DNA from 2 places in the Sedimenticola thiotaurini genome. Region 2 is predicted to be linked to the other one. Evidence: predicted binding sites of a transcription regulator. Region 2 holds the regulator's gene; the other holds the start of a gene.
What was found. Region 2 encodes sigma-54, which starts transcription at its own class of promoters, with help from an activator protein. Its sites were predicted from a motif close to TGGCANGNTNCNTGCTT; they were not measured.
Positions count from the first base shown of each region.

Region 1 (15,959 bases), 1.4 Mb from region 2:
ACTCCCCGGTAGGGTGGGCATGGTGTTTATGCCCACGCGGCAACCGCCCACGGATCACACGGCGTAGGAGCGCGCCTCCCACTGCCGCAGCACTTTCAGGTCCCGTGCCGGCAAGTAGTCATACGCTCCCATCAGATCCCGTAGCACCGCCCTGGCCAACTGATAGTTCTCCGCCTGACGACTGAGCATATGGAAGAACCAGGCGAAGGGATAACCGACAACCCGGTCATAGGCGTGAATGGCATTGGCCAGCTCGGCCCCACCCAGGCGCTCACCCGGGGGCAGATCCGGCAGGCTGCCGCTAAAGGTGGTGACCGGGGTGGCGGTCTGGCGCACCTCACCGTCCCGATCCATGTATTCACGCAACGCCAGTATCCAGTGACGGCAGAAGTGTCCACCCTCCACCGCGCTGCTTTGTGCCCAGTCATCAAGAAAACGGCGCAGCGCGGTAAATGAACCCGGCTCGCCAGCTGTCTCATCCAGCAGTCGGGCGATGGGCGTCACGCGCCGGAATCGATAGAAGGGCGGCCCCACCGGGGTTGGGCTGAGGCGCGGATAATCAACCGGCTCCAGGAACTCTTCAAGACTGTCCGGATACCAGTCGGGAATCACCAGCGGGCGCTCCACCACCTCCTGCAACTGCTCGATCTCCAGCTGGATGAAGTCCGCCGGTCGCTCACCGGTAACCGCTGTAAAGTAGTGTGTCTTGCCGGCCAGACGGGTGACCAGATAGTCGGCATCGGCATAATTGGCGATCAGGGTATCCACATCATCCGCCGACTCCTGCTCGGCCCAGCGACGCAGGTTGCTGCTGATGGAGGTCAATCCCTTATCCACCACCCCACCGGGTCGATGCCAGCTGCCCCGGGTCAACACATGTCGCAATCCGATTTTCGGTTCAATGCGTTGCAGGCTCTGTTCCAGGGTCGGCACGCCCTGTTCGGCGTCCGTCGCGCTACAGATTTCCGCCAGCAGTTCGGGGCGGTTAAGCAGAGTATTCACGATAGATTCCTTAATTTTTTGTTGGCATGGAAACTCAGCCGCTCAAGGGGGTTGCCGCCGGGGGGCTGTCCGCCTGCGCACAGGCGCAGGTTGCGGCCGGGCGTTCCAGAACCTGCAGCGGATGCTGCTGGCGCTGCACCCACCAGCTCTCCGCCAGTTGGTGTGCCGCAAGCGGCGTGAGTTCCAGACCCAGTGCCCGGATCAGCAGTGCCAGCGTGCCGATCACCGCCTGCTCCCCGTAGCTGTCCTCTGTTTCACCTTCCCACACCTGGATAAAGTGATAGAGGTTGAGGCGCTCCGGCTTCACCAGTTGACCGGGACGCATCAGCCGCTCCCAGCTGGTGGTCCAGGCTGCGCCGTCACTGACTCCGAACAGCTCCACGGAACGGTCCGGGATACGTTCCAACTCGCCGCCGTCACCCTTGCAGATCAGGGCAGCGGGCTGCTCCAGCAGCAGGGCGGCCTGTTGATGAATCGGGGCAAAGTTGGGATGGAACACCCCCATGACCGACAGCGGTGCGGAGAGCGGATTGAGCATGCGCGCCACGGTATGCAGGGGCGGCCGCAGGCCAAACAGGTTACGGGTCTCGATCAGCTCGGCGGTGAGTGGCGAGAACTTGCTGATCGGCAGATAGGCGAAGCCCCGCAGCCGGAGCTGCTCCTGGGCATCCACCAGGGAACGGGCCGTTTCAATCTCCAGCGCCTCCAGCGCCTCCGGCACATAGAGCCGTTCATCATCGCGCCGCAGCCCGTGCATCAGCACCGGGTAGCCGCGACCGGCCAGGATCAGGGCCGCCAGCAGGAACCAGGGCAGTTGCCGTTTCTTACCGGCATAGGCGGCCCAGTCGATAGCGGGCTGGAAGGCCGACTCCGCCACGTGAAAACTTTCCCGCAGGGCCTGGGTAAAACCGGCCACCTCTTCGGCACTCTCCTCCTTGATCCGCATCAGCATCAGAAAGGCACCCAGCTGTTCCGGCTCCACGTCATAGCAGGCGATCATCCGCATCGCCTCGTAGGCCTCCGTGCGGCTCAGTCCGCGCATGCCCTGGCGTCCTTTGCCGAGAATCTGGATAAAGCGTGCAAATGGATGCATGAGGGTTTCCACCTTTACTCGTTTTGTTCAAGCCGGTCCTGCGGAGACGCTGACCATTGTCATTCGCCGTAGACCAGGCGCAGTTTTTTTCCGGTACGTCCAGGTTACCGGGACTGTTCGAACCGTTTTCTGACCGCCGCCCGTACATCCTCATCGGGGTCATCACGCAGCGCTTCCAGCTGTTCCAGCGGTGCCCGTTGGCTGGCCACCAGCCGTACCCGCCAGTCACTGTCCTGCAAAAAGGGACCCAGGGCGTCGACTTCGATCCGGGCGGCCACGATACGGCGTATCTCGGACGAGCTGTCATCCCGCATCAGTCCCAGACTCTCCACCGGCAGCCGGCTGGCCACGGTCTTGCGCACTTCGCGCTCCGGATCCCGCAGCAGACGGAACAGTCGTCCGGTCTTGAGCCGCCGGGCCACGTACTGCCGCACCAGGTAATCCTCGTCCTGGGCCAGCTGTTCCAGCTGCTCCGGCGGCAGACGGTCCGCCACCGTTACCCGCACCTCCCGATCCGGGTCATTGACCAGGGTGCCCAGGGACTCCACCGGCAGGCGATAAGCCAGCACCCGCCTGACTACCTCATCGGGATCATCCAGCATCCGTAACAGACGCTGTATCGACAGATAGCGGGCGGCAATGGCGCGGCGCTCCCAGAACGGGTCGCCGGCATACTGCTCCGCCAGGTCCGGATTGATTTTGAAAAAGCGCGCAATCTGCCGTCCACTCGGGGCACCGACACAGGCATCCCCCGGGTGACAACGGCCCTTTTGCAGCCGGTCATCCCGGTGTGGACAGTTGCGGCAATCGGCGCGCGGAGTGGCATCATCTTCACGGGACATGGTGGCAGTGTTCATTCGGGCTCGATTTCGGCCACCACCACGCCGGTCGCCAGCTCCATGTCCTGGGTGAAACTGAGACAGTGCTGGCTACTGTCAATCAGGTACAGATTGAACCCGCTGGCTTCCAGTACCGGACGGGCCGCCATTACATCGTCATCCATGCAGTAGGTGAAATGGATATCGGGAAAGTGGTTACGCAACAGTCCCACCACACTCTCCGACAACGGCTTGTCAGCCACCAGCCAGTTGATCGCGTTGAGCTGCTCCCGGGTAATCATGCCGTGCTCTCCAGGGTGGAGGGGACAAAGCGCACTCGCTGCTCCGGTGGTTGACCCATGATCTTGGCCAACCAGGGCGGTGCGCTCCTGCCGATCACGGCACCGAGCTCAGCTATCTCAATTGCCGCCGACCCGGCCTGGGGTTTCTTCACCGGATGGATACCGGCCCGGATAACCTTGGCCGCCGGCGTTCCCCCGATGGAGGCGACAAACAGTATCTGGCAATCCGCAATCTGCGCTACGCGATACAGGTTTTTGTCTTCCCCCTTCGGTACGCTGCCGATCTCCCGGATATCGATCAGGCGCTGCTCCGCCGCTCCCACCTGGTAGATCAGGAAACGGCGGCAGGATCCAAAATGGCCGTCCAGCAGATCGCCCCGGTTCGACGCGCAGGCGACCCGGATGCTGTTCGGCATCTCTCCATCCTGATAGGGAACCACCTCGGGCAGCGGCTCCTCGAACACCGGTATATCACCCTTGAGGCAGGCCAGCGCCGCCCTGATCGAGCCGCTGTCCAGGTCGGCCAGTTCCCCATCAGCCGCCGACTTGAGCTGTTTCACTGTCAGGCCGGCGAGCTGTTTTTTATCCGGTGGCAGTCCCACCGCATCATCCAGCACCCGCAGCAGGCGCGGGATGTCGGTTTCCGGTAGTTCACGCGCCGCCAGTCCGATACGCAACGCAATCTCTTTATCGAGGGCTGGGCTGTTCATTGCTGTCTCCTGACTTGAGATAACCGGCCTTCCTGGCGAAGGCCGGTGTTGGATAGGGGGCTGCTCACGCCGCGATAATGCAGTCGTCTTCCATGCAGACATCCAGGCACTGGGGAACATCGAACTCACCTTCGCACTCGGTGCAGCTGTCGGTGTCGATCTTGTACAGCCCCTTGAACGGGGAGATAGATTGGGTGGGACAGACCGGTTCACAGTCACCGCAGGCGGTACAGAGGTCTCTCACTATGGTTAGGGCCATGATAGTTCTCCTTCAATTACAGGTTTCAAACGCGTTTAAAACGCAGCGTGGTGGGAAAGCTGGGCCGGGGCGTGATCGGGTCGATGTAGTAGCGCGAACCATCGGTCAGTTCCACTTCACCCCCCCAACTCTCCTCGGTATCCAGCTCCACGCTGGCGATTTCGTCTTCCTGATCTTTCTTGGCGATGTAGAACAGAAGCGCGCCATTGTCTTTCACTCGAATCATTACACTGGGCATTTTGTCACCTCGTTTCCGAACCCGGTCCCGGGACAGGTTTCGCCCCCGGTTAACCAATCGCACCGGCAACGGTGGCGGAGTCACTGCACAGTGTGGTGAGCAGTGACCCCGTCCCGTTGTCGGTTAGCGGATCAGGTCGTAGTTGTAGTCGGTGGTACCCATGCCGCGGGTCTCTTCGTCAAGCCGTTCCAGCACCGCGTTGACCAGGGTCTTGAGCATGTACATGGCGCCTTCGTAACCCAGGGTGGTATCCCGGTGCATATGGTGCCGGTCAAAGATCGGGAAGCCGATACGAATCAGCGGCACTTCGTGCTCCTTGCCCTTGTGCAGGGTGTCGCGCTGGATGAACTTGCCGTAGGAGTTACCGATCATAAAGTCCGGCTTGTTGGTGAACATCAGGGAACGGAAGTGCCACAGATCCTTGCCGATATGCACTTCACTGTTCTGACCATAGGGGGAGTCCGCCAGCATCTTCTCCAGGCTCTTCTTCCAGCGTTTGTTGGCGTGGCTGCAGAGGATCTGGGTCGGCTCGGCGCCCAGCTCCAGCAGGAAGCGGGTCATACCCATGACAAAGTCCGCATCGCCGTAGAGACCAAACTGCTTGCCGTGCAGCCAGGCGTGGCTGTCGGTCATCATGTCCACCAGGATGCCGCGCTCCCGGGTCAGGGATTCGGGGATCGGCTTGCCGGTCAGTTCGGATATCTTCATGAGGAACTCGTCGGTGGCCTCCAGCCCCATCGGAATGGCGATGTCGGTGACCGGGTGCTTCCAGGTTCCCTTGGTGAACTTGCGACTCTTTACCGACTGCCAGGGCTGCAGGTAGAGGGTGTCGATAGCGTTCGGCGCATCCTTGATCTCCTCCAGGGAGGTGCCGCCGTCGTACATGCGATACTCGCCGTCCGCCGGGGTGTCCAGTACATCGCTGGGATCGGACAGCAGGCTGCAATCCACATCCATCTCCGCCATCATGCGCTTGATCACCCGGAAGTTACCCAGGTAGGTCTCGAAGCCCGGCACGATGTTGATCTTGCCGTTGCTGCCGACCACCTTGTCTTCCATGTGGTTGAGGGTGAAATAGCGCTGGATACCCTCGAACATGTTGTCCCAGCCGGTGGTGTGGGAGCCGACAAAACTGGGGGTGTGGGCGAACGGGGTGGGGAAATCCTCCGCCACGCTGCCCTCTTTCTTGGCGTTGCCGATAAAGGCGTTCAGGTCGTCACCGATCACCTCTGCCATACAGGTGGTGGAGACCGCGATCATCTCCGGCTTGTAGAGTGCCTTGGCATTCTCCAGCCCGGCAAACATGTTCTTCTGGCCGCCGAATACTGCCGCATCTTCGGTCATGGAGTCGGAGACACAGGCGATCGGCTCCTTGAAGTGACGATTGAAGTAGGTGCGGAAGTAGGCCACACAACCCTGTGAACCGTGCACATAGGGCAGGGTCTTTTCAAACCCCAGGGCACACAGCACGGCACCGAGGGGCTGGCACGCCTTGGCCGGGTTGACGGTCAGGGCTTCACGATTGAAGTTGAGCTCCTTGTACTCCTCGGTGGTGGACCACTGGAATACCTCTTCAATCTTCTCCTGGGGCACTTTCTCTTCGAACAGCTCCTGCTTGTTGGACAGGGTATCCTTGTACTCGTCCTGACGGAACAGGGGATAACTCGCTTTGATATCTTCGACTGCTTGACTCATGATCGCTCTCCTCCCGCGCCACTAATCCGTGGACAACGGGTCAGATGAAAATAAACTTGCTACGCCTCGGTTGCAGATTGGGCTGCTACTGCCAGACCAGGCAGTGAGTGAGTAACGGCCCAATCTGCTTTAACGGGCTGTCAGGCGCCGGCCACGGCCGCCTCTGCTGTCTCACCATGGGTTTCCCAGGGTGCCTTGATCTTGCTCCAGCAGGGGTTGTTCAGGGTCATATCCATATCCCGGGCAAAGATGGCGAAACCGTCATAGCCGTGATAGGGACCGGAGTAATCCCAGGAGTGCATCTGGCGGAACGGGATACCCATTTTCTGGAAGATGTATTTCTCCTTGATACCGGAACCGATCAGGTCCGGCTTAACCCGCTTGACGAACTCCTCGAACTCGTAGCCGGTGACATCGTCATAGATCAGGGTGGCGTTACCCATCTCCTTGATGGTGCGGTCGTAGTCATCGTTATGGCCGAACTCGTAACCGGTACCGACCACTTCCATGCCCAGGTCTTCATAGGCGCCGATAATGTGACGCGGCCGCAGGCCACCCACGTAGAGCATCACCCGTTTGCCTTCCAGGCGTGGACGGTACTTGGCGATTACCGCCTCGTACTCGGCCTTGTACTTCTCTATCACCTTCTCCGCATTGGCCTGGATGGTCTCGTCAAAGAAAGAGGCGATCTGGCGCAGGGATTCGGCAATCTTGGTGGGGCCGAAGAAGTTGTACTCCATCCAGGGGATGCCGTACTTCTCTTCCATATGCCGCGAGATGTAGTTCATGGAACGGTAGCAGTGCAGCAGGTTGAGCTTCGCCTTGGGCGTGTTCTCCATCTCCGCCAGGGTGCCGTCGCCGGACCACTGGGCGATCACCCGCAGGCCCATCTCTTCCAGCAGGGTACGGGAGGCCCAGGCGTCACCGCCGATGTTGTAGTCACCCAGAATGGTCACGTCGTAAGGCGTGCTCTCAAAACTGGTGTCGTCGTCCCGGTTGCCCAGCACCCAGTCACGTACCGCGTCATTGGCGATGTGATGTCCCAGGGACTGGGAGACACCCCGGAAACCTTCACAGCGCACCGGCACCACCGGTTTGCTGATCTCGGTGGTGGCCTTTTTGGCGACCGCTTCGATGTCGTCACCGATCAGGCCGATGGGACACTCTGACTGGATGGTAATACCCTTGTTGAGCGGAAACAGCTGCTCGATCTCAGTCATGATCTTGGACAGCTTCTTGTCGCCGCCGAAGACAATATCCTTCTCCTGGAAATCCGAGGTGAAGTTCATGGTGCCGAAGGTGTTGATACCGGTGGTGCCGACATAGTAGTTACGCCGCCCGGCGCGGGAATACTGTCCACAGCCAACCGGACCGTGGGAGATGTGGATCATGTCTTTGATCGGTCCCCACACCACACCCTTGGAGCCGGCATAGGCGCAACCCCGGATAGTCATCACACCCGGCTGGGATTTACGGTTGGAGGTTATGCACTTTTTCGACTGTTCCACCGACTGGTCATTGACCGTGAGATGTTTGGCACGCTCTTCCCGTGCACTCTCTGGGTAAACCTCCAGCACCTCCTGGATCAGGGCTGCTGTCTCTTCGCGTGTCATTGTTGACATAGTTTGTCTCCTTCTCCCGGCACCACTAATCCGTGGATACGCGGGGTCGTGAAAGAAGCCGTCAGTTGGGCCGGGGGGCAACCCCGACACGCCGGGTCGTTTTCAAAAACCGGCTGTGGGCATTCACAGCCCAACCGACAGCGATGCTCACCCCCCTGAAGGGGTCATCCACCTTACGCCTCGGCGGCGGCCTTCTGGCCGATGATGCTCTCGTCTTCCTCATCCATCAGGCCGAACTCCATCAGCAGCTCTTCCAGCGCGTCCATGGTGATGGGTGTGGGGATGACAAAGTTCTGGTTATCGATAATCTTCTGCGCCAGGTTACGGTACTCCTGCGCCTGCTTGGCTTCAGGGTCGTACTCGATCACGGTCATACGCCGGATCTCGGCACGCTGCACTACGTTGTCACGGGGTACAAAGTGGATCATCTGGGTACCCAGCTGACGGGCCAGCTCCATGATCAGCTCATCCTCGCGGGCAGTATTACGGCTGTTGCAGATCAGACCTGCCAGGCGCACGCCACCGGAGTTGGCGTATTTCACAATACCCTTGGAGATGTTGTTGGCCGCGTACATGGCCATCATCTCGCCGGAGCAGACGATGTAGATCTCCTGGGCCTTGTTCTCGCGAATCGGCATGGCGAATCCGCCGCATACCACGTCACCCAGCACGTCATAGAAAACGAAGTCCAGGTCTTCCTCGTAGGCGCCTTCCTCTTCCAGGAAGTTGATGGCGGTGATCACACCGCGGCCGGCACAACCGACGCCGGGCTCCGGACCACCGGACTCGACACACTTGATATCGCCATAGCCCACCTTGAGCACATCTTCCAGCTCCAGATCCTCGACGGTACCGGCCTCGGCAGCCATCTCCATGATGGTATTCTGCGCCTTGGAGTGCAGAATCAGACGGGTGGAATCCGCCTTCGGATCGCAACCGACGATCATTACCTTTTTACCCAGTTCGGCCAGACCAGCCACCAGGTTCTGGGTCGTGGTAGACTTGCCGATACCACCTTTACCGTAAATTGCACATTGACGCAGTGCCATGTCGATCTCCTTACTCGTTGTTAAAGTCAGTGGTGATTGAATACGCTGTATCACCTGCACAACGGGTATTGAGCAAAGCCTGTGCCAAAAACAGATAAAGAAGTTAACTAACTGTATTTATTAACTATTTTTCAACGCCAAGGAACCGACCAAGAGGGTCGGGTTTGCGACAAACCCAATAAAATGTATGGATGAATACAGACAAACCACAGCGGCTGACGCCTCGCTCCCGGCCCACGCCAGAAGCTCTCTCAACCACTGCAATCTGCCGCCGGTGATCCTTGGCAGCCTTACTTTCCAGCACCACCCGGCGCCGCTCTCCCTGGACGGCGTGGCGGAGTTGCACGACGCCCTGTTCCAGAGCCTGGATGGGATCGACGATGCCACCCGGCGAGCGGAAAATTTTCAGGATTACATGCGCTCCGGGTTTCTACTGGATCACCCGGAAGAGGCCGGCCTGCCCGAACGCCCCGGCAAGAAGCACCGGGGCCGGGCCGATTACCTGCGCATTCTGCGCGGCTGGTTGTTCGATCCCGACAGTAAAGAGGCGGCTGTATTAAAAGGTTGGGTGGAGTCCCGCTTCGGCCTCCTGCCACGCAACCACCAGGGACCGGTGGGGGATATCAACTCGCTCCCCTACCAGGCTTACCTGGCGGCCCGCACCCAGGGGCTGTACAACACCAACGCGCTGGAGTCCCAGCTCGATCTGCTCTACACCTACTGCCAGTACGAGATAGCCCGGCAGTTTCCCGGACAGACCCATCTCACCCTGTACCGTGGCATTAATCGAATCAATGAACACGAAGTGCTGCATCAACCGGGCCGACATCGTTACATTCTGGTACTGAATAACATCAACTCCTTTACCGGCAACCGGGAACGGGCCGACGAGTTTGGTGACTATATCCTGGAAGCCGCCATACCCCTGAGCAAGCTGGCCTACCTGCCGGGCCTGCTGCCGGGCCGCCTGAGTGGCGAAGATGAGTACCTGGTGATCGGCGGCGTGTACGAGGTGAACCTGAGCGCTTTCTAGCAGAAACGGTGTAGGAAACCCGACAATTGTCCCTGCCCCGCCATACAGAAAAACAGCTAAGTTACTGTTCCAACAGCCAACACCCCATTTGGCCCGGCTCTTGCTCCTGACAGCTAATACCCACTAGTCAAGGAGTACCAAACATGGCAGAGACAACTATGCTGACGCTCATCGAGGGCATCACCAGCGGCGATATTGTGCCTTACCTGGGACCCGGTGCACTGGAAGGCGTGACTCACCTGGACACGGGCGAACCGATCCCGGCCGACAGTGACAGCCTGATCCTGGCCATGAACAACGGCAATCCCATGGCACCGCGGTTGATGTATGAATTCCCCCGGGCCGCCATGGATATCGAACTGAAACGGGGACGCAGCGCCGTCAACCGGTTCCTCGACACCCTGTATGGCGATACCCGCTGGAGTCCTTCACCACTGCATAAGTGGCTGGCGGATATCCACACCCCCTATGTGATCGACATCAACCGGGACAGCCAGCTGCAGCAGCACTACGCTGATCGTCCCCATACCCTGATTCGCGGCATCTCCCGTGTTGCCGGCACCGACTACCGGTTTCGTATCCATCACTACGACGGTACCACTTACTCCGCCGGGGAGATCCCCCAGGAAGCGGTGGATCCATCGCTGCCGATCCTGTTCAAACCGATGGGCAGCCCGCTGCCGGACGCCACCTATATCGCCTCGGATGCCGACTATGTGGATTACATCACCGAGTTGATGGGTGGCTTCGCCATTCCCGGTTTCGTCAAGCAGTACCGGCGCGGAAAACAGTACCTGTTCATCGGTCTGCGCATGACCCGGGATACGGAACGGATGGTTTTGTCGGACATGATCTACGATGCGGCCCAACCGGCCGGCTGGGCGCTGATTGCCGAACCCAACGACAAGGAGCGCCGTTTCTGCAAGCGGATGAATATCCACATCATCGAAGCCGAGGTGGGCGAGTTGATGGCCGCTGCCGGGATGTCGGCGCAGCACTGCGCAACGTTGCCGTTACGGAATGAACAGCGGATCTGAACCAGAACCGGGCGGGAGACTGACCGGCTATCCGCCGGACCGATCTCCCTGTCCCCGATCCACACCACACCCCAGGCGCACACCGTCACCCTGGCATACCGACCAACACCGGAGCGCTGTCCGTGCAGCCGATTATCAAACCCGATAACCCCTGCTACCGACTCGGCGTAAAGATCATGGACCAGACCCACAACGAGTTCATCTCCCTGGTCAATCAGCTTGCCGAATCGGAGCGGGACAATTTTATCAGGCTGTTTGAACAACTGGTTCGACACACCCATGCCCATTTTGAATCGGAAGGGCAACTGATGGAGCTGTACCGGTTCCCCGCCATTCGTGAACACATGGATGAACATCAGCGGGTGCTGGGGGAGCTGGATCGCTTTGCTGAGAAAGTCGCCCGGGGTTCCCTCGCCATGGGCCGGGACTATGTAACAAACCACCTGCCTGGCTGGTTCGATCTGCATGCCCGCACCATGGACAGCGCCCTGGCGGCGCATCTTAAACTGCACGGTAACCGGTAGCCAGGTGCCCCGTGGGCATAAAAAACATGCCCACCCTACCGGGCTGGATAGACAACAGCCGCACTCCTGTAGGATGGGTACATGGTGCCCACGCTGCAATCCGTACCGCGCTTCCCCCGTGGGCATAGAAAACATGCCCACCCGGGTTGGATGGACAACAGCCGCACTCCCCCGTAGGGTGGACGTTACACAGAAGGACAGAAATTGTATTAATTCGACACTGCGGATTCCGGCCCGGCCCACCGGGCGGTTGCCGCCAACTCCAACAACGCCAGCGCCTGTTGTTCGCAGGCGCTGCGCACGTCCCGATCCAGCGCCCGCAGCCAGCGTCTCGGAATGGCTTCGACGCCCTGACAGGCACCCGCCAGCATGCCGGCGATGGCGCCGGTGGTATCCGCATCGCCCCCGCGGTTCACTACGTCGATCAATATCGCTTCCAACGTACCCTGGTTGAACAGGGACTGAAACACCGCCTGCAGGGTCTCCACGATCCAGCCACCGGGATTCTGCACCGGCCGCCTGTCAAAACGGTACGCGGGCTGTTGCGCTACCAGTTGTCCGGCAATCTGTTGAAGGGTCGATAAGGGTTCGCCCCGAAAGGCGGCGACCAGCATGTGCAGTACCGCCTCGGTACCCGCATCGGCCTGGGGATTGTTGTGAGTGATGTGGGACTGGATACGGGACGCCTCCAGCAGCAGCTCAGGCGGGGCGTTCCAGTAGGCGATAGCGACCGGCAGGGAACGCATACAGGCACCGTTTCCGGCATCGAACTCGTTCTCGGGCACGGCGGGCACACCGCTGTCCCGGAAGTGCACAATGCCGCGCCGTACCGTGTGGCCGATATCCACCGGCTTGCTGCGCATCCAGTCACTGAATGCCCGCGCCACCGGTACCGCCTGGACGCCCCCCTGCGCCAGTATCGCCTTCCCCAGGGCCAGACTCATGCCGGTATCATCGGTCACCTGGCCGGGTTTGAGATGCAACCAACCGCCACCGATGATGCTGTCATGCACACCGTAACGGTCACGGATTTCATTGGGGGTGAGAAACTCGGTGGTGGCACCGAGGGCATCCCCGACCGCCAGCCCCAGGTAGGCACCGATGGCCCGCTGTTCAATGGAGAGTGATCTGTTCATCGTCCTTCACTCCCCCGTGGGTTGTGTCCACCCCGGCAACCATCACTGCCGCCGATCTGCTCGTCCATCCCCGGCAACCTGCTGTCGTCCTACTCCTGCTCAAAGCAGTTGGCGTAATCAATACAGACCTCGCAACTGGGTGAGCGGCAGACATAGATCCCCTCGGACTCGCACAACTGCTTGTAGAGGAAGCGTTTCCATTTCATGTTCCTGTCGTTGCGCCGGGCAAGCGGTGCAAAGTGGTCCAGCATCAGCCGGGTCAGATCGGGGCGGCTCCACAACCCCAGGTCCTGCCACAGGTGATCGCTCCCCAGGCAGCCGGCAGTGACAATGCCGGCAATCCATTTCTCCGAGGAGGTGATACCACTGCGATGGGCCAGCAGCAGACTCAGCAGCTCCGCTTGCTCGTCGTCACGATCGGGCGCCAATGGCCGGCCAAAGTGGGCCAATCGGTCGGGATCGATGCCGGGGAAATGGCGTGCCATCAACTGCCGGTAACGCAGCTCACCCAGCCCCAACCAGTCGGGCAGCACGCCCCGACCCAGCGACCAGGAGGCGAGCATGCGGGCCAGGTTCTCTTCAGCCGGTTCCCCGCGACGCTGGGCCATCAGGGCGGTATATATTGATGCCAGCGATTCATCCGCCTTGACTGCGCTCAGCATTGTTCGGTTCCCGTCCCGGCGCAGACAGCGCAACAGGGTAACACCCACGAAGCCGGGGACCAGCGGTCCAGCCTGGAATATGTATCGGCATTTAATCAGCGCCATGCGGAACTCCGTTTCGATCAGGTCGGTTTGATACGGCAGTCACCAATGATCTGTGCCTGGCAGGCGAGTCGGTCATGCCGTCCCGCCATGTTCTCCTTTAGCACCTTCTCCTCCAGAACACTGGGCTCGGTGAGGTTATGCCAACCCTCCTGAACATGCATGATGCAGGTACCACAATCGCCCTCCCGGCAGCCGTAGACAATACCGGCGCCAACCTGCTCGGAAACCTCTATGACCCGGGTACCGGCCGGCACGCTGACAGTGCGATCAATATCTTCAAAGGTAATGTTTGCTTTCGCCATTGCTGCTCACCTGTGGTGTAAAACCTCGCTGCGATAAACTCTCCTGCCCCTACAGATCGATCACGGCACAGGCCGCCCTGTCCGCCTCTACCGGGCAGCTGTTCAGGTCGGTTAACAGATCCGTCGGAATACCCAGGGCGATCAACACCGGGCCGGACTCAAATCCGGACTGCCGGAACGAGCCGTACTGCAACAGCGGCCGGCGGATCAGCAGCGGCTCGGCCAGCATCAGCCGAAGAGCCTGGTCCGGCTCCAGCCGGGCAATCTCGATCGCCCCGTTTCTGACCGCCGGAGCGGTGCTGTTAAACCATTCAGATACCGGTTTACTGCCGAAAAACGGCCGCAGAGTCTCCACTGTCCAGGGCTGACTCAACAGATTCCGCACCTCCGGCTGGTAGCCCAGACGCTGGAGCAGTGCCAGTTGCTCCCGGTTACCGACACAGCCCGGCTTTTCATAAAACCATAACCGGGTCATGGGACAAGGTCCGGTTGCCGCTCATGCAGGAGCACCAGCAGAGCAGAGTTGCGCTGCCACAGGCGATGCGGCAAGTGGGTCCAGGCCGGTTGGACTCCCGCTGATGGCCGTTGTCGCAACCCATGCAGCCAGCGTCGACAACGGATTGAAACCGGGGCGGTGGATGGGGTGCTCTTGAAGTTGCTGATCGTGGACACGGGCTGCTCCTATTGTGGTTAACGGGCCTGGATCTCCGCCATCACCTGAGCCATGCGCTCCGGCTGGATACCGGTGAGCGAACCGGGCGGGTTGGCCGCCTCGCCAAACGGATTCAGGATGGCCCCCTCGATGGGACAGATGCTGACGCACTGGGGATCGGCATAGTCCCCCTCGCACTCGGTGCACTTTTTCGCATCTATCCGGAAATGGGGTCGCTGTTCGGAGATTGCCTGGCTGGGGCAGAGCGGTTCGCAGGCCCAGCAGTTGACGCAACTATCAATAATTTCATAAGCCATGCTATTGCTCCTCAGGCACCCGCCTGCAAACGGTCAGGTGTTGCGCTTTTATCGGCCAGGCCGCGCTTCACCATCTCGGCGTATACTGCCGCTACGGCCTCCTCGATCGGCTCCATGGCGTGTTCACCATTTGGCTCTATTCCGGCTGACTCCAGCTGCTCCCAGGGTTCGTAGCCGATCTTGGAACAGAGCACCGCCTCGCACCCATCCAGGGTGCGGATGATCTTCTGCAAGGTGGTCTCCGCGTCACCGCAGGTGTCACCACCGCTACAGTAGAGATCCACTTTGCGATGGCCGATAAAACGGACGTCGGTCATGGAGGCCTCGTAGACCAGGAACTCTTTGGCATGGCCAAAGTGCTGGTTGATTACTCCGCCGCCACTGGTGGCGACCGCCATCAACACCGGTCGGGTCTCCCGCTTCTTCACCTGTATGGATGAGAGTGCCACAAAGGTCTCTCCGCTCTGGCGCTTCTGCGCCTCCCGGTTGGCCTCCACGGCGGCCTGGTACTCGGCACGTCGCTGCATGGCCGCCGCGTAATCCACCTCCATGTTCTCAACCTTGTCCATGGTGAACTCGTCGCCCCGATCCTCGCCCAGCATGCCCACTGCATCGGCACGACACTGACGGCAGTGACGCATCATGTTCATGTCGCCGGCACACTTATCCTGCAACGCCTGCAACTCGCTGTGGGTGGGACCACGCTGCCCCATGACGCCGTAGAAGGTGCCATGCTCCGCCTCGGCAATCAGCGGCATCACGTTATGCAGGAAAGCACCGTTGGCCTTCACCACCTTGCTCACCTCTTCCAGATGCTGGTCATTGACACCGGGGATCATCACCGAATTGACCTTTACCAGAATGCCCCGTTCGGTGAGCATCTTCAGTCCTTTCTGCTGCTGCCTGATCAGGATCTTTGCCGCCTTGCGACCCTTGATGCGCCGGTTGTTCCAGAAGATCCAGGGATAGATCTTGGCCCCCACGTCCGGATCGACACAGTTGATGGTGATGGTGACGTGGTCGATATTGTGCTTGCACAGCTCATCCACCTGCTCCGGCAGGGAGAGTCCGTTGGTGGAGACACAGAGCTTGATGTCCGGCGCCTTTTCGGTGAGCTGGCGAAAAGTTTCGAAAGTGCGCTCCGGATTGGCCAGGGGATCACCGGGTCCGGCGATGCCCAACACCGTCATCTGGGGAATATTGGCCGCCACTGCCATCACTTTCCTGACCGCCTGATCCGGCGTCAGCAGTTCTGACACCACACCGGGACGGGACTCGTTGGAGCAGTCATATTTCCGGTTGCAGTAGTGACACTGGATATTGCAGGCCGGCGCCACCGCCACATGCATGCGGGCGAAGTGGTGATGCGCCTCCTCGGAGTAACAGGGATGGTTGTGCACCTT
Region 1 is NZ_CP011412.1:3,601,734-3,617,692, reverse strand. It holds gene AAY24_RS16665 (hypothetical protein) at 55-1,002, opposite strand; gene AAY24_RS16660 (glycosyl transferase family protein) at 1,037-2,095, opposite strand; gene AAY24_RS16655 (4Fe4S-binding leucine-rich repeat protein) at 2,200-2,952, opposite strand; gene AAY24_RS16650 (DUF6129 family protein) at 2,949-3,215, opposite strand; gene AAY24_RS16645 (dinitrogenase iron-molybdenum cofactor biosynthesis protein) at 3,212-3,925, opposite strand; gene AAY24_RS16640 (4Fe-4S binding protein) at 3,990-4,184, opposite strand; gene nifT (putative nitrogen fixation protein NifT) at 4,210-4,422, opposite strand; gene nifK (nitrogenase molybdenum-iron protein subunit beta) at 4,546-6,117, opposite strand; gene nifD (nitrogenase molybdenum-iron protein alpha chain) at 6,258-7,739, opposite strand; gene nifH (nitrogenase iron protein) at 7,913-8,788, opposite strand; gene AAY24_RS16615 (NAD(+)--dinitrogen-reductase ADP-D-ribosyltransferase) at 8,976-9,821, shown strand; gene AAY24_RS16610 (SIR2 family protein) at 9,965-10,858, shown strand; gene AAY24_RS16605 (bacteriohemerythrin) at 10,981-11,382, shown strand; gene draG (ADP-ribosyl-[dinitrogen reductase] hydrolase) at 11,592-12,518, opposite strand; gene AAY24_RS16595 (nitrogen fixation protein NifQ) at 12,608-13,285, opposite strand; gene AAY24_RS16590 (2Fe-2S iron-sulfur cluster-binding protein) at 13,303-13,587, opposite strand; gene AAY24_RS16585 (ArsC/Spx/MgsR family protein) at 13,637-14,062, opposite strand; gene AAY24_RS19320 (hypothetical protein) at 14,059-14,259, opposite strand; gene AAY24_RS16580 (4Fe-4S binding protein) at 14,278-14,556, opposite strand; gene nifB (nitrogenase cofactor biosynthesis protein NifB) at 14,568-15,959, opposite strand, start outside.
Region 1: AAY24_RS16610 (SIR2 family protein) is a predicted target of sigma-54. The motif match lies at 9,911-9,927, and genes of this name have one in related genera.

Region 2 (15,959 bases):
TCATCTGCTCTTCCGTTTCCACGCCTTCGGCGATGATGTCCAGTTTCAGACTTTTTGCCATGGCGCCGATGGTGGTGGCGATGGCGCCGTCATCTTCGGAGCGGGTGATGTTACGGATAAACGCCCGGTCGATCTTGATCTTATCGAATGGGAAACGCTGCAGGTAGGAGAGCGAGGAGTGGCCGGTGCCGAAGTCGTCCAGGGCCAGCCGCACATGGAGTCTCTTGAGGGCGTCCAGGGCCTCGATCATCCGCTCCGGGTCTTCCATCATGGTGCTCTCGGTGATCTCAATCTCCAGGGTGGCGGGGTTGATTGCCACCTTGTCCAGTACCCGCTTGATGATCTCGGTCATGTCCTGGCCCTCCAGTTGGCGTACCGAGACATTGACCGCCACCATCAGGTCCGGGTAGCCCTCCCGATGGAACTGTCTGAGCTGTCGGCAGGCGGTCTCCAGCACCCACTCGCCGATCGGCAGGATCAGCCCGGTCTCCTCGGCCAGGGGGATAAAGCGGTCCGGTGTCACCAGGCCACGGCGCGGATGGTGCCAGCGCAGCAGCGCCTCCATACCGATGATCCGTTTCGCCACCTGGTCATACTGGGGTTGGTAGTAGACTTCCAGCTCGCCGTTGCGCAGCGCGTTGCGCAGGTCGTTTTCCATCTCCATGCGCTGCTGAACCTGGTTGCTCAGGGCCTCGGTAAAGAACTGCAGTTTCTCCCCATGGCGCGTTTTTGCCTGGTACATGGCGGCGTCCGCGTTGCTCAGCAGTTTGTCGAGGGTCCTGCCGTCCCGGGGATAGAGCGCAATACCGAGGCTGCAGCTGACGTGCAGCAGTCGTTTATCCACTTTTACCGGCTGGCTGATTGTCCGGCTGATGCGCCGTGCCAGATCGGTGACTGCGTCGACTGATTGCATTTTCGACACCAGAATGACAAATTCAGCCCCGCCGTAGCGTGAAATGGTGTCGTCGGGATGGATCAGCTCTTTCAGGCGGTTGGCAATCTCGACCAGGACCCGGTCACCGGTGTCATGTCCCAGGCTGTCATTGATCAGTTTGAAGCGGTTCAGATCCAGGATCAGCAGGGCGCCCTGGTGAGTACTGGATTGGAGGCGATCGGTCATCTGGTCAAACCGGTCGGTCAACAGCCTGCGATTGGCCAGGCCGGTCAGTTCGTCGTGGTAGGCGAGAAAATTAAGCTGCTGCTCCATCGCCTTGCGGCGGCTGATGTCGTGTTGAATACCGATGAAATGGCTGATCTTACCCTGTTTGTCCCGCACCGGTGAGATGCTGACCAACTCCCAGTAGAGTTCGCCATTGCGTTTCCGGTTGAGCAGCTCGCCTTCCCAGATGTTGCCCGATCTGATGGTGTTCCACATCTCCTGGTAGAGCTCAGGGGGTATCTGCCCGGAACGGGTCTTGTTGAATTTGCGGCCGATGATCTCGTCCTGGCGGTAGCCGGTGGTCAGTTCAAAACGGTGATTGACATACTCGGTAACCCCTTCGGCATCGGTGATCACCAGGGAGCTGACACTCTGCTCCACCGCCTGGTGCAGTTTGCGCAGCTCCTGCTCCGCCAGCTCCCGCTCCTTGCGATCCGCCAGCAGGCTGAGCCGCATGGACTCGAAACTCTGGCCCAGCTGGCCGAACTCATCCTTTGAATGGAGTTTAACGGGTTCCCCCAGATCGCCTGACTCGATGGTGCGGGCTGCCTGCTCCAGCAGCTTGAGGGGGGTGAGAATACGTCGGTAGGTGATGATGTAGGTGGTGGCAAACAGCAGGATAACCAACAGTATGGTGGCCAGCATACTCATGACTGTCTGATCGGCCTTCCGCTGGATGGCTTCAAGATCCTGCAGGTTTTGAACACTGGCCGCCTCAAACAGGGCGGACATGGTTGCGATGGCGCGGGATGCCTCTGAATACCAGGTCAGTTCGTCCACCGGGTAGGGTTTCCCCTGGCTGCTGGCATCCAGAACCTGGTTGCGCAGGTTTTCAAATTCACCGCGGAAGACCTCATGGTAGCGGGTGATGGCGGATTGGATGCCGTCGCTTTGCGGATAGGCGGCGAGGATTTCCAGGCAGCGGTTTTCACCGAACTTTATCGCCTCCCGGTACTTGAGCAGGGTAGGGTGCTGATCCATTCGGATCGGCTTCTTGGATGCGATGATGCTGCCGATGGTGGCTCTTTCGCGCCCGGTATACTCCATCATGGTGGACACCGCATCCCGCAGTATCTGGGCGTGATTCAGCAGGTGTCTGCCTTCTCGGTTGGATACAATAATGGAACGTTGCAGTTTGGCGACCTGTTCAATTTCGTTGGTTATCAGCTCGAACCAACGGGTAGCTGAAAGCCCCTGCTTCCTCTCCATCAGCGCCAGATCGGCATCGGTACGCAGTCGCAGCAGGCGTTGCCAGATCTGCTGCAGGACCGGGTCGGATTGATTGATGGGGATGGTGCTGGTGGGATCCAGGGTGGTGGGCAGTAGCTGTCTGAACAGGTGGTAGCTCTGGTCGGTCTGTTTGCGCTGGTTCTCCAGGAGCAGCAGCTGGGAGGTGGACAGCTGCTTGGATGTGGCCAGGAAAATCCCCGTGAGGCCCCGTTCGGCGGCCAGCTCCGTGTTCAGCTTGAGTGCCCGGTCCGCCAGCAGATTGGCCAGGCCCAGCTGGCTCGCGGTCTGATGTTGTCGTATAACATCGATACTGTTCCAGGCGATGGCGGAGATCGCGATACTGCACAACAGACCCAGCATCAGCAGCAGCAGCTTGCGTATGCGTAGACGGCAGATCAGATTGCGGAACTGGAACAAATTGATCTCTCCTTAGTATTTTGCACCCATATCCCCGGCGTGAAATAATGCCGGCCTGCCGGGTTGAGCTTATTATTCTGATGGTGCAGGTGGGCAGCCTGATGACTGCTATTATGATCATTATTTAACGGCATCGGCACCAACGGGCTATTCTTTAAATCCTTATACAACCGGTTACCTGTTACAGCAGTGTATCTGCGCTATCTCCCCTAACCTCCAACTTTTGAGATTATTCATGCAAATCAGTGATTTTAAAGCGGTTATCCTTGATTATGTGACCCGTGATCAGAGCGGCGAGATCATCGACAGTTCCGCCAACGATGGCTACCTGACCTATATTCACGGCACCGAGAGCCTGATTCCGGCACTGGAGCGGGCCCTCACCGGCCACAGCCAGGGCGAGAAGCTGTCGGTAACCATTCCCTGCGAAGAGGCCTATGGGGAGCGCGATGATAGCCTGATCGAAGGGGTGCCCCGGGAGAACTTCCCGGGTGTCGAGCAGATTGAAGTGGGTATGCAGTTCCAGACCGAAATGGACGAAGGTGTTCCGTTCCTGGTCACCGTGGTGGCAGTGGATGACAAGATGGTCACCGTGGACGGCAATCACCCGATGGCCGGCAAGGAGCTCAATTTTGATCTGGAGATCATCCAAGTGCGGGATGCCAGCGCGGAAGAGATCGAACATGGCCATGTCCACCACGACATGGACCATAGCCATACCCACTGAGTCGCCCCCTGTCCGATGGATTACCGGATTCCCCAGCGCCTGGAGACGCAGCGGTTGACGCTACGCACATTCCGGGAGGCGGACTGGCGTGATCTGCACGCCTACTACTCCGATCCCGAGTGCACCCGGCACACCGTGGGCAAACCGCTCAGGGAAGCGGCCACCTGGCAGGTGCTGGCGAGCATGATCGGCCACTGGGAGATGCGCGGCTACGGGCCTTATGCGGTGGTGGAACGGGCTTCCGGTCGGGTGATCGGTCCGGTCGGGCTCTGGTATCCCCTGGACTGGCCGGAGCCGGAGATCAAATGGGCTCTGGCCCGGGACTACTGGGGGCGGGGCTATGCTCTGGAGGCGGCCCTGGCGGTGCGGGAGATGGCCGCTGAGCAGCTGCCTGACATCCGCCTGATCAGTCTGATCCAGGCGGAGAATCGGGCCTCTATCGCCCTGGCGGAGCGGATCGGGGCAATGTTTGAGCGTACGCTGGCGTTTCGGGGTGGAGTATGGCACCTCTATCGGCATCAACAGCAGACAGCAGGGGAGGATAGCTGCAATGGCAGTGGAGCCACAGGAGATTATTGACTTCTGGTTCAGTGAGCCGGTTTCCCGCTACTGGTTTTCTGCACCTCCCGAGCTGGATCAGGAGATCGGCGACCGCTTTCAGGTACTCTGGGGGCAGGCGTGCACCGGACTGCTGGATCACTGGATGACCAGTGCCGACGGCTGCCTGGCGCTGGTGATCCTGCTGGACCAGTTCCCCCTCAATATGTTTCGCGGCCGGCCCGACAGCTTCCGGACCGAGGCCCAGGCCAGAGAGGTGGCTGGATTCGCCATCAAACGCCAGTTTGATCAGTGCCTGGAGAGTGGCCAGCGGGCTTTTCTCTATATGCCCTATATGCACAGTGAGGATCTGCAGGATCAGGAGCGGTCCGTCGCTCTCTATGCACAGGATGGTCTGCAGACCAGCCTCACCTTTGCGCGTCATCACCGGGAGATAGTGCGCCGGTTTGGCCGGTTCCCCCATCGGAACGCCATCCTGGGTCGTGCCAGCAGTGCGGCGGAGCTGGCCTACCTGGCCTCGGACGGCGCTTTTACCGGCTGAGTTTCCGGCAGGGCAGGCGGGCGCGTTTCACTGTCGGCTTATTCGTAGGTGCAGAGGTAGGCGGTCTCCACCGCCACCTTGAGTTGGAATTTCTCCCCCGCCTCCACCACGAACTGTTCACCCGCCTGATAATCCCGCCAGCTGTCACTGTCCGGCAACTTCGCGGTGAGGCAACCACTGACCACCGTCATGGTCTCCTTCTGGCTGGTGCCGAACTCATACTCACCCACTGCCATGACGCCGACTGTGGCCGGCAGGGTAGCGGTCTGAAAGGCGATAGAGGCGACTTTGCCGTCGAAGTACTGGTTGATCTTGAACATGGGGGTGACTCCCGGGATTGAAAAAAGGCGCTAAAGGTGACCCGATCCGTTGCCGGCGTCAACCCCTGATTGGAGCGCTGCCGGGTGGTGTGATGGGCCGTTCGCCGCTGCCGTGCGGGGCGGTCCGGTTCAGATCAGGAACAGGGTGGCCAGCCCCAGGAAGGCGAAAAAGCCGACAATATCGGTGACGGTGGTGAGCAGCACCGAACCGGCCAGTGCCGGGTCGATCCCCAGCTTGGCCAGGGCCATTGGCAGCACGGTGCCCACCAGGGCGGCCAGCAGCAGGTTGATACACATGGCAGTGGCGATCAGCAGGCCGATATTGGCATCGTGGAACCAGAAGCCGGCAATGACCGCCATCACCCCGGCCCAGATCAGGCTGTTCAGGCCGCCCACCGCCATTTCCTTGAGAATCAGCCAGCGGGTGTTCTTGGCGGAGAGCTGCCCCAGGGCGATACCGCGAATGGTCAGGGTCAGGGTCTGGCTGCCGGCGATGCCCCCCATACTGGCGACAATGGGCATCAGTACCGCCAGCGCCACCACTTTTTCAATGGTCGCCTCGAACTGTCCGATCACCCAGGAGGCCAGCAGGGCGGTGATCAGGTTGATACCCAGCCAGAGCGCCCGGCGCCGGGTGGAGATCATGACCGGGGCAAACATGTCCTCGTCTTCCGACAGGCCGGCCTGTCCCATGAACTGGTGCTCCCCCTCTTCACGGATGACATCGACCACGTCGTCGATGGTGATACGGCCGACCAGCTTGCCGGCCTCATCCACCACCGGGGCGGAGATCAGGTCATGCTGCTCGAAGCGGTTGGCCACCTTGCCGTCATCCCAGGTGGCGGGAATGCCCCGTACATCCAGGGACATCACCTCCGCCACGGTCTCGTCCAGGCCATGGGTCACCAGCACGGTGAGCGGCAGTACGCCCAGGTACTTGCCGTCCCGGTTGACCACCATGAGGATGTCGGTCTGGGGCGGGATCTTGTCTTTCAGGTGGCGCAGATAGCGCATCACCACGTCCAGGGTCACCTCCGGACGCACGGTGATGGCATCCGGATTCATCAGGCCGCCGGCAGTGTCCTCCGGGTAGGAGAGGACAGCCTCAAGCCGCTCCCGGCGCTGGTGATCCAGTGAATCGAGGATCTCATCGGTGATGGCCCGGGGCAGATCCTGGACCAGGTCTGCCAGGTCGTCGGTGTCCAACCCCTCGGTGGCGGCCAGCAGCTCTTCCGTGTCCATCTTGCTGATCAGGTCCGCCCGAACCTCGTCGGCAACCAGGATCAGCACCTCACCACCGTTCTCCTCGTTCACCAGCCGCCAGGCGATATCGCGCTGGGCCAGCGGCAACGACTCCAGCAGGTGCGCTATCTCACCCGGGTGCAGGGCGTTGAGCATGCGCCGGGATTGCTGCAGCGTACCGCTCTCCAGGGCCCTCTGCATACGGTCCAGGCGGGTACTGTCGTTGTGTTCGGGTGCCTGGTCAGACATGGCCGATAGGGTTCCTCGCCGGATGATGGGTCAATTGTGTGGACGGGGCCGATTCTAACAGCTGAAGATGACAAGCGGGAGACACCCGGTGTGAAAAATCGTTGTCAGGCTGGTGACCTTCAGGGTCGTTCCGCCGCGGTAATTCCTTTTGCCGGTATGGCCGGCTCAGTGCCGGGTACAGATCTGTTCCAGCAACGGTTCGTAGTCGCTCTCGCCGAGCCGCTTCATCAGTTTGCGGGTCTGTTTGGCCAGTTTATCCGCCTCCAGTTCTAGCAGTCGCTCCTTGGCAATCAGCAGTGAGCCCGGTTGCATGCTGAACTCCCGCAGCCCCATGCCGATCAACAGCGGGATGTAGCGGGGGTCGCCAGCCATCTCCCCGCACATACTGATCGGGATGCCGGCTCGCTGGCCGGCGTCGATAACCATCTGGATAAGACGCAGGATGGAGGGGTGCAACGGGTCATAGAGATAGTTGACCTCGTCGTCCACCCGGTCAATGGCCAGGGTGTACTGGATCAGGTCGTTGGTGCCGATAGAGAGAAAATCCAGTTCACGGGTAAAGGCGTCAGCAGCCAGCGCGGCGGCCGGTACCTCGATCATGCCGCCGATCGGAATATTTTTCGCAAAGGGTATCCCTTCCGCGCTCAGGGCCGCTTCCGTCTCCGCCAGTATGGCCTTCAGTTTGCGCACCTCCTGGAGCGTGGAGAGCATGGGGATCATGATGCGCACCGGACCGTGAACGGCGGCGCGCAGAATGGCCCGCAACTGGGGCTGAAACATTCTCGGCTCCTTGAGACAGAGCCGTATGGCGCGCAGGCCGAGAGCGGGATTGCAGCTCAGGGTGGTGCAGCCATCCACCTGTTTATCGGCCCCCAGATCCAGGGTGCGAATAGTGATCGGGATCCCGTCAAGACCCTCCACCACCTGGCGATAGGTCTGGTAGTGCTCCTCCTCGTCCGGCATCCCCTGGCGGTTCATATAGAGAAACTCGGTGCGGTAGAGCCCTACCGCGTCGGCCTGTAGTTGACGGGTGGTTTCGATATCCTCGGGCAGTTCGATATTGGCCATCAATTGTACCCGCACCCCTTCCCGGGTGGTGGCGGCCCGGCCGATCAGGTTGCGCAGCTGGATGGTCCGGTTGCGGGTGGCGTTGATGCGTCGTTGGTAATGGGCCAGGGTGTCCGGGTCGGCGTCCGCCAATACCACCCCCTGCTCCCCATCCACCACCAGGGTTTCACCCTGACGTAGCAGCCGGGTGATGCCGTGCACCCCGACAATGGCCGGGATATCGAGGCTGCGGGCCAGAATGGCGGTGTGGGACATAGGGCCGCCGAATTCGGTGATAAAGGCGGCGATTCCCTGGTGACGCATCACAATGGTATCCGCCGGGGTGAGGTCCTGGGCCAGGATCACCTTGCCTTGCAGGTCATCGCTCTCTTCCTCATCCAGCTCCTGCAGGGCAATCTGGATCTGGTTGACCACATGTTCCACATCATCCTTGCGGGTGCGCAGGTAGGGATCATCCATGGTATCAAACACCTGCACCAGGGACTCCCGCTGCAGTTGCAGTGCCCATTCAGCGGCGTAGGCGTGGCGACGAATCAGCTGGATCGGCACCTCCACCAGGGCGGCGTCATTCATCATCAGCAGGTGGGTGTCGATGAAGGCGATAATATCTGAGCGGGTGTTGTCGGGGATCTTTTTACGGGTCTGCTGAAGTCGTCCCCTGGCCCCGTTTACCGCCAGCTGGAAGCGCTGCACTTCGGCCGGAATATCGGCCGGGTCGATCTGGCGTGGGCCGATTTCCAGCAGGCCGGGGCGCAGAATATGGGCTTCGCCGATGGCGATACCCGAGGTTATGCCGATGCCGTTGCCGGCAAAGGTCATTCAGGTTCTCCGAAGCGGTCGTTGACCAGGGCTTCCAGGGCATTGGCGGCCTCGATCTCATCTTCTCCTTCGGTTGTCAGCGTCAACTCGGTTCCCTGGCTGGCGGCCAACATCATCACCTCCATGATGCTCTTTCCATTGGCAGGCTGACCATTGCGGATCAGCTGGATAGTGCTGCTGTATTGCCCTGCTTCGGTAATAAACTTGGCGGCGGCCCGGGCGTGCAGGCCCAGACGATTAATAATGGTTATCTGTTTGGTGACCATAAAAAAGCTCACATAGCCCCTGATCTGGAGAAACAATATCGCACAATGCACGCCAGTGACAAAATGCCCCGTCCGCACTTGGTGCAGGCCCCGGTTGCGGTAGTCACTGCCGGAAACGGAAGTTCTTTTCCTAATTCGTTACAGCTTAACCGGAATCGGCCGAGGCCACCCGGGGCAGATCCCGATGGCGGATCTGGCTCTGCCGGCCACAGGTACGGAAGTGGGCGGCCAACTGCTCCACCAGATAGACCGACCGGTGCTGTCCCCCGGTACAACCGATAGCGATGGTCAGATAGCTGCGACCCTCGGCTTCAAAGCGGGGTATCCACTGCTCCAGAAAGCGCACCAGATCCTCCTTGTAGCGTTGAACGTCGCTGTTTTCCCCGAGAAAGTGCTGTACCGGGCTGTCCCTGCCGGTGAGTGGGCGCAGTGCCGGCTGCCAATGGGGATTGGGCAGGCAGCGGGCGTCGTAGATGAAGTCCGCGTCCCGGGGAATCCCCTGTTTGAAACCGAATGATTGAAACAGCAGGGATATATTGGCGTCCAGCCGTTCCGTGATGCGGGAGCGGATCAGATCACGCAGTTCGTGCAGATTGGTCTCGCTGGTGTCGATGCGGATATTGGCGATGTTGAGAAATGGCGCCATTATCTCCCGTTCATAGCTGATCGCCTCCGCCAGGGGCCGCCCTCCACCGGTCAGTGGATGCCGTCGGCGGGTTTCGCTGAAACGCTTGATCAACGTCTCGTCCCGCGCCTCCAGGAAGATAACCTCATAGCGGATCTTCTTGGCCTTAAGGGGGTGGAGCAGGGTGGAAATGTTCTCGAACTCGGCCGGCGTGTTGCGTGAGTCGATACTGATGGCGACCAGTTGGAACCGTTTGTCCTGATCCTTGACCAGTTCACCGGCCAGGGCCGGCAGCAGGAACACCGGCAGATTGTCTATGCAGTAGTAGCCCTCATCTTCCAGGGTATGCAGGGCGACACTCTTTCCGGAGCCGGAGAGTCCGGTGATGATTGACAGCTTCATGGGGTCTCCGTTACCTCCGGTCAGATGCACAAAAGGGGTCAATCGTATGGGCCTTGAAGCGAACTGCGTCGTCGGCCCTCCGGGTCAGCCGCTGGCGCTGATAGGCATGGGTTCCTGCAGAATGAACTCCTGTAGCAGGCTGGCGCTGTCCCGGGCCTTTCTGAGCCGCTGACAGAACGCTTCATCACTGAACAGGGTGGCCAGTTTGGCCAGCAGTTGCAGGTGCTCTTCGGTGGCCTCTTCCGGTACCAGCAGTCCGAATACCAGGTCGACCGGTTGTTGGTCCAGGGCGTCGAAATCCGCCCCTGACTGCAACTGGACAAAGGCACCGCGGGCTTCCGTGACGCCGGCAACGCGGGCGTGGGGCAAGGCGATGCCATGCCCCAGCCCGGTGCTGCCCAATCGTTCCCGCTCAAGTAGTTTGTCGAATACATTGCCCTGGGTAAGCTCATCTGAAGCAGAGGCCAGCAGTCCGGCTACCTCTTCGAGTACGCGCTTTTTACTGGCCGCCGGGTTGGCGACACTGATGCGTTCGACGCTAATGAAATTTGCGGGAAACATGATTGTGGTGCCTTTTGGGTTAGATTTCGGCGTTGGCAGGGTCAATGCCCTTCATACCTGCACCATTGCGGTGATTAGTGCTTTTCTCCTTGAGTTTTTTGACCTGGCGGTCGATCTTGTCCACCAGGCCATCAATGGCTGCATACATATCCTCCTCTTCACACTCGGCGAAGACATCGGCACCATTCACATGCAGTGTTGCTTCCGCTTTCTGACGCAGTTTCTCAACACTCAGGATGACGTGGATTTTGGCAACATGATCAAAGTGCCGTTCCAGGCGCTCCAATTTTGTATCCACGTAGTTGCGCATGGCTTCGGTGATGTCCACATGATGACCGGTGATGCTGATTTGCATGGTTTGCTCCTTGGTTACGGGCCTCTAGACGAGGCGCTTGCGCTCGTTGGATGGCGGAATCGCCATGGACTCGCGATATTTCGCTACTGTTCGCCGCGCGACCTGAATGCCCTGATCGGCAAGTATACTGGCCAGTTTGTTGTCGCTTAGCGGTTTGTTGGGTTTTTCGGCAGCGATCAGTTTTTTGATCAGTGCGCGTATCGCCGTGGCGGAACACTCTCCCCCTCCGGCGGTACTGACATGGCTGGAGAAGAAATACTTGAACTCCAGCGTACCCCGCGGGGTATGCATGTACTTTTGGGTCGTTACCCTGGAGATGGTCGATTCATGCAGGTCCAGGGCCTCGGCAATGTCCCGCAGCACCAGCGGTTTCATCGCCTCTTCACCGTGCTCGAAGAAGCCGCGCTGCAGCTCGACGATTTTGGTGGCCACCCGCAACAGGGTCTCGTTGCGGCTCATCAGGCTTTTGATAAACCAGCGCGCCTCCTGCAGGTGGTTTTTCAGGCAGGTGTTGTCTTCACTGTTGTCGGCGCGCCGGATCAGCCGGGCGTAGTCCGGGTTGACCCGCAGTTTGGGCGCGGCCTCGGCATTCAGATCCACGTGCCAGGTGCCATCCCGACGGGTCACGAACACATCGGGGATGACATATTGGGCCTCAGTTTCAGCCACCAGGCTGCCGGGCCGCGGAATCAGTGAGCGGATCAGTTGGTTGATCGATTTCAGGGTGTCGTCGTCGATCTTCAGCTTGCGTTTGATCTGGTTGTGGTCCTGCTGGGCCAACAGGTCAAAATGGTCATCCACCAGCCGCAGGGTAAGTTCCATGGCCGGATGGGGTTCGGTGTACTGGCGCAGCTGAATCAGCAGGCATTCGCGCAGATCCCGGGCACCCACACCGGGTGGATCAAACTGCTGGATCCGGTGCAGCACCGCTTCGATCTCATCCAGTTCGATCTCGTCGGCCTCCATGTCGTCGAGAATCTCATTCAGCTCCATCCGCAGGTAGCCGTCTTCATCAATACCGTCGATGATGGCAACCGCTATCTGACGGTCGAGATCGCTGAACGGGGTCAGGTTCAGCTGCCAGGTGAGGTAGTCATAGAGGGTTCGGGCGCTACGGCGCTGGGCCAGGTAGTCACTGTCTCCGGAGTCCCGTGAGGCCATCCCGGAGGAGGGCGGCAGGGTGCTGTCGTAGACATCGTCCCAGCCGCTGTCCACAGGCAGCTCTTCCGGCATGGAACTGGCCTCGCCATTGATCTCTTTCTCGTTATTGAGATCGTTGCTGTTGGCCTTGTCAGCTTTCAGGTTTTCGCCGTTCAGTCCATCGATTACGCTCTGCTGCTCCTGTTGGCGGGCCTCTTCGCGGGCACTGTTATCCTCCTCGGTCTCCAGCATCAGGTTGGAGTCGAGGGCCTCCTGGATCTCCTGTTTGAGATCCAGCGTCGAAAGTTGCAGCAAGCGGATAGCCTGCTGCAATTGCGGCGTCATGGTTAGATGTTGGCCAAGGCGAAGCTGGAGCGTCTGCTTCATGCGAATATCTGAATCTGGTACGTAATTTGTATAGTTTTCACAGTTTCATTCTAGCGTAAAAACTGCACAGGCGCACAAGGGGAAAAAGTGTTAATTGTCATCGGTCAAGCTACAGACTGAACTCTGTTCCCAGGTAGACCGAGCGTACCTCCTGGTTGGCCAGAATCTGTTCCGGCTCACCCTCAGCCAGGACCTGTCCCTCGCTGATAATATAGGCCCGTCCGCAGATTCCGAGGGTCTCCCGCACATTGTGATCGGTAATCAGCACGCCGATACCCCGGGAGGAGAGGGAGCGGATAATATTCTGGATATCCTTGACCGAGATCGGATCGATGCCGGCGAAGGGTTCATCCAGCAGGATGAAGCGGGGTTCCATCGCCAGTGAGCGGGCGATCTCCAGCCGGCGACGTTCGCCCCCGGACAGGCTCATCGCCAGATTGTTCCGCAGATGGGTCAGGTTAAAGTCCACCAGCAGCGCCTCGCAGGCCTCGATCTGTTCCGGACGCCGTAGGTCCTTGCGAGTCTCCAGGATGGCAAAAATATTGTTGAATACCGATAACTTACGGAAAATCGATGGCTCCTGGGCCAGATAGCCGAGGCCGAGCCGGGCCCGGGCATGCATCGGCAGGCCGGTGATGTCGTGACCATCAATGCTGATGGCGCCCTTTTCCGACGGCACCAGCCCGGCGATCATGTAGAAACAGGTGGTCTTGCCGGCACCGTTGGGTCCGAGCAGCCCAACCACCTCGCCAGCGGCTACCTTCAGGGAGACCCCGTTGACCACCGCGCGACGGCGATAGTGTTTTACCAGCTTGTCAGCTACGAGCACACTCATGGGCGGGTTACTTTTTGCCACCGATAGTGACCCGGACCCGTTCCTTGCCCTTGGCGCTGGCACCGGCCTTTACAATGGCCCGGGCGCGGTCGTAGACGATCCGGTCACTCTTGAAGGTGTCCTTGCCCTGGATCAGGATTGCGTCACCGATCATATTGAGGGTCTCGCCGTTGGCCGAGTACTCGGCCTTTTTGGCACGGCCCTTGATGGTGCCCTTGCCATTGTCGGTATCCTGCTGGAATGTAACCGGACTGCCGATCGCTTCGATCTGGTCGGTCTGCTCCTGGTGCTGGGTCACGGTCACCTGGTCCGCCGTCATCACGATGCTGCCCTGGGTCAGTACCACATTCCCTTTATAGATGCTGGTGCCGTTCCGATCGTCGATATCCACCGCATCGGCCTCGATGTAGATCGGCTGGTCCTTGTCCGACTGCAGGGCGGGGGCTATCCCTGGAAACAGCAGCAGTAACAGGGTAATGGCGAACCAGCGGGCCCTGTGTTGGTGCTTAGGGTTCGACTTCATAATGTCCTCGTACATTGGCTAGCAGTTTGATGCGGATCGGCTGCTGGAGCCAGATCTGCATGCCCTTGGCATCGATACGGTCCTGGTTACTGCGCGCATGCACTTCAGCATCGGTTTCCACATAGTTGTCTCTTGGCTGTACCCGCAGATCCCGGGTGGTTATGTGCATGGGCCGGACCCCGGGCGCCGCAAAGCGGTCGATTTTAACCTCACCTTGCAAAAGAAGCACCTCCCCATCACCCGAGAGCCAACCGGTCTCCGAGCGGACATGCCAGGGCGGACGGTCCAGGTCGTACAGGGTCATCCGCGGTGACTCCAGTTCAGTGCTGTCGTCATCCATGAAATGGGTCATGCGATTGGCCACCAGTCGCTTACTGGGTCTCCCGCTCAGATCCATCAGGGTGGAGTCGACCCCTTCCAGATAATAGTCTACCCGGTGTTGTGGAGTTGTGCGTTCCGCCTCCTCCTGCATGCTTTGGCGGGCTATCCAGAGGGTGACCACCACGAGCAACAACAGCATGCCGCCGATTATCAGGTTTTTCTGTTCAGTCATGGTTGATGTCCTGCCCGGATACTTTGAAGGGTCAGTCGAGATACTTCCCAAAAGCCTGTTCCAGGGTCCCTTGCGCCTCCATCAACAGTTCGCAGATTTCCCGCACGGCACCGCGACCGGCTCCTGCCTGGGCCTGCCAGTGTGCATACTGCCTGACCAGGGGATGGGCGTCCCGCACTGTCATGGCCAGACCGACCTGGCGCATTACCGGCAGATCCACCACGTCATCACCCACGTAGGCGATCTGTTCATTCGTCAGTCCCAGTTTGTCGCGCAGTTCCCGAAATGCCGGTACTTTATCCTCTTGTCCCTGGTAGACGTGCCGGATACCCAGACTCTCCATCCGCAGCGCCACCACGTTGGAGGTGCGACCGGTGATAATGCCGATCTCCAGGCCGCTTTTCTGTAGCAGCTTCATGCCGAGACCATCCCGGGAGTTGAACGCCTTGTACTCCTGTCCGTCATCACCCAGGAACAGGCTGCCATCGGTCAGCACACCATCCACGTCAAAGATAACCAGACGGATCTGTTTGGCTCGCTTCAAGATCTCCTGCATCTTAGGCATCCTTTCTGCTGAGTCAGGGTGAGTCGCTACGGGCAGTGGCCGGTCAGACGATGCCCGCCAGCAACAGGGTGTGCATGTTCAAGGCGCCAATGGGCATCTGTTGATCGTCGACGATAAACAGGGAGTTGATCTTCTTCTCCTGCATGATCTTGAGTACTTCCGCCGCCAGCATGTCTGCACTGGCGGTGGTGCTGCCCCGGGTCATCACTTCGGCGATTTTGCAGTTGCGGATATCCACCGGTCGATCCAGGGTGCGGCGCAGGTCGCCGTCAGTATAGATGCCGCTGAGGCGGCCCTGGTCGTCGATAACCCCGGTCATGCCCATCCCTTTCCGGGTCATCTCCAGCAGTGCATCCTTGAGGCTGGCCTGCTCCGGCACCCGGGGGATCTGTTCGCCGGTCACCATCACATCACTCACCATCAGCAGGAGTCGCCGGCCCAGGCTGCCGCCGGGATGGGAGCGGGCAAAATCCTGCTCGGTGAAGCCCCGGGCCTCCAGCAGGGCAATCGCCAGTGCATCCCCCATTGCCAGGGTGGCGGTGGTGCTGGAGGTGGGGGCCAAGTTGAGGGGGCACGCCTCCTGTTCGACACTGACGTCGATATGCACGTCTGCCTGCCGGGCCAGATTGGAATTCGGGTTGCCGGTCATGGCGATCAGGGGCACCCCAAGACGCTTGATCAGCGGCAGTATGGTCAATAGTTCGCTGGTCTCGCCGGAATTGGAGAGCGCCAGCACCACGTCCTTGGCCGTGATCATGCCCAGGTCGCCGTGGCTGGCTTCGCCCGGGTGGACAAAAAAGGCCGGGCTGCCGGTGCTGGCCAGCGTAGCAGCGATCTTGCTGCCGATATGGCCCGATTTGCCCATGCCGGTGACCACAATACGGCCTTCGCACTTGAGCATGAAGCCGCAGGCACGGGCGAAGTCCCCATTTATCCGGTCGGCGAGCGCCTGGATGGCGGCGGCCTCGTTATGGATGACAGCCAGGCCCAGTGCCTGGAGTTTTTTGGCCTCTTCAGGAGAGGGGGTGCAATCCTTGTTCATGTACTTTGCTGCTCGATTGTCTGTTGATAGGCGGTGGGCTCGACGACCGTGGCGGCCCCCCCTTTCTGGGTGAAAAGCACGCCCTGATAGGCGATAAAGGCGGCTAACAGCAGGAATCCCTCAGTCCGATTGATACGCCCGTTTCCGCCGAAGCCGTAGCTGATGACAAACAGGGCCAGGGTCAGGCCGAGCATCATCGGCATATCCCGGGTCAATACCAGGGGATCGAACGGCCCGGGCGCGATCAGCCCCGGTACTGCCATAACCGCCAGCAGGTTATACATATTGGAGCCGATGACGTTGCCGATGGCAATATCGTGTTCATTTTTGAGCGCGCTGGCGATACTGGCTGCCAGTTCCGGCAGGCTGGTGCCC
Region 2 is NZ_CP011412.1:2,164,044-2,180,002, reverse strand. It holds gene AAY24_RS18500 (EAL domain-containing protein) at 1-2,806, opposite strand, end outside; gene AAY24_RS09920 (FKBP-type peptidyl-prolyl cis-trans isomerase) at 3,042-3,533, shown strand; gene AAY24_RS09915 (GNAT family N-acetyltransferase) at 3,588-4,112, shown strand; gene AAY24_RS09910 (DUF924 family protein) at 4,084-4,632, shown strand; gene ppnP (pyrimidine/purine nucleoside phosphorylase) at 4,671-4,952, opposite strand; gene mgtE (magnesium transporter) at 5,082-6,443, opposite strand; gene ptsP (phosphoenolpyruvate--protein phosphotransferase) at 6,609-8,330, opposite strand; gene AAY24_RS09890 (HPr family phosphocarrier protein) at 8,327-8,596, opposite strand; gene rapZ (RNase adapter RapZ) at 8,742-9,623, opposite strand; gene AAY24_RS09880 (PTS sugar transporter subunit IIA) at 9,708-10,184, opposite strand; gene hpf (ribosome hibernation-promoting factor, HPF/YfiA family) at 10,204-10,539, opposite strand; gene AAY24_RS09870 (RNA polymerase factor sigma-54) at 10,564-12,066, opposite strand; gene lptB (LPS export ABC transporter ATP-binding protein) at 12,176-12,901, opposite strand; gene lptA (lipopolysaccharide transport periplasmic protein LptA) at 12,909-13,424, opposite strand; gene lptC (LPS export ABC transporter periplasmic protein LptC) at 13,408-13,977, opposite strand; gene kdsC (3-deoxy-manno-octulosonate-8-phosphatase KdsC) at 14,009-14,533, opposite strand; gene AAY24_RS09845 (KpsF/GutQ family sugar-phosphate isomerase) at 14,586-15,584, opposite strand; gene AAY24_RS09840 (calcium/sodium antiporter) at 15,581-15,959, opposite strand, start outside.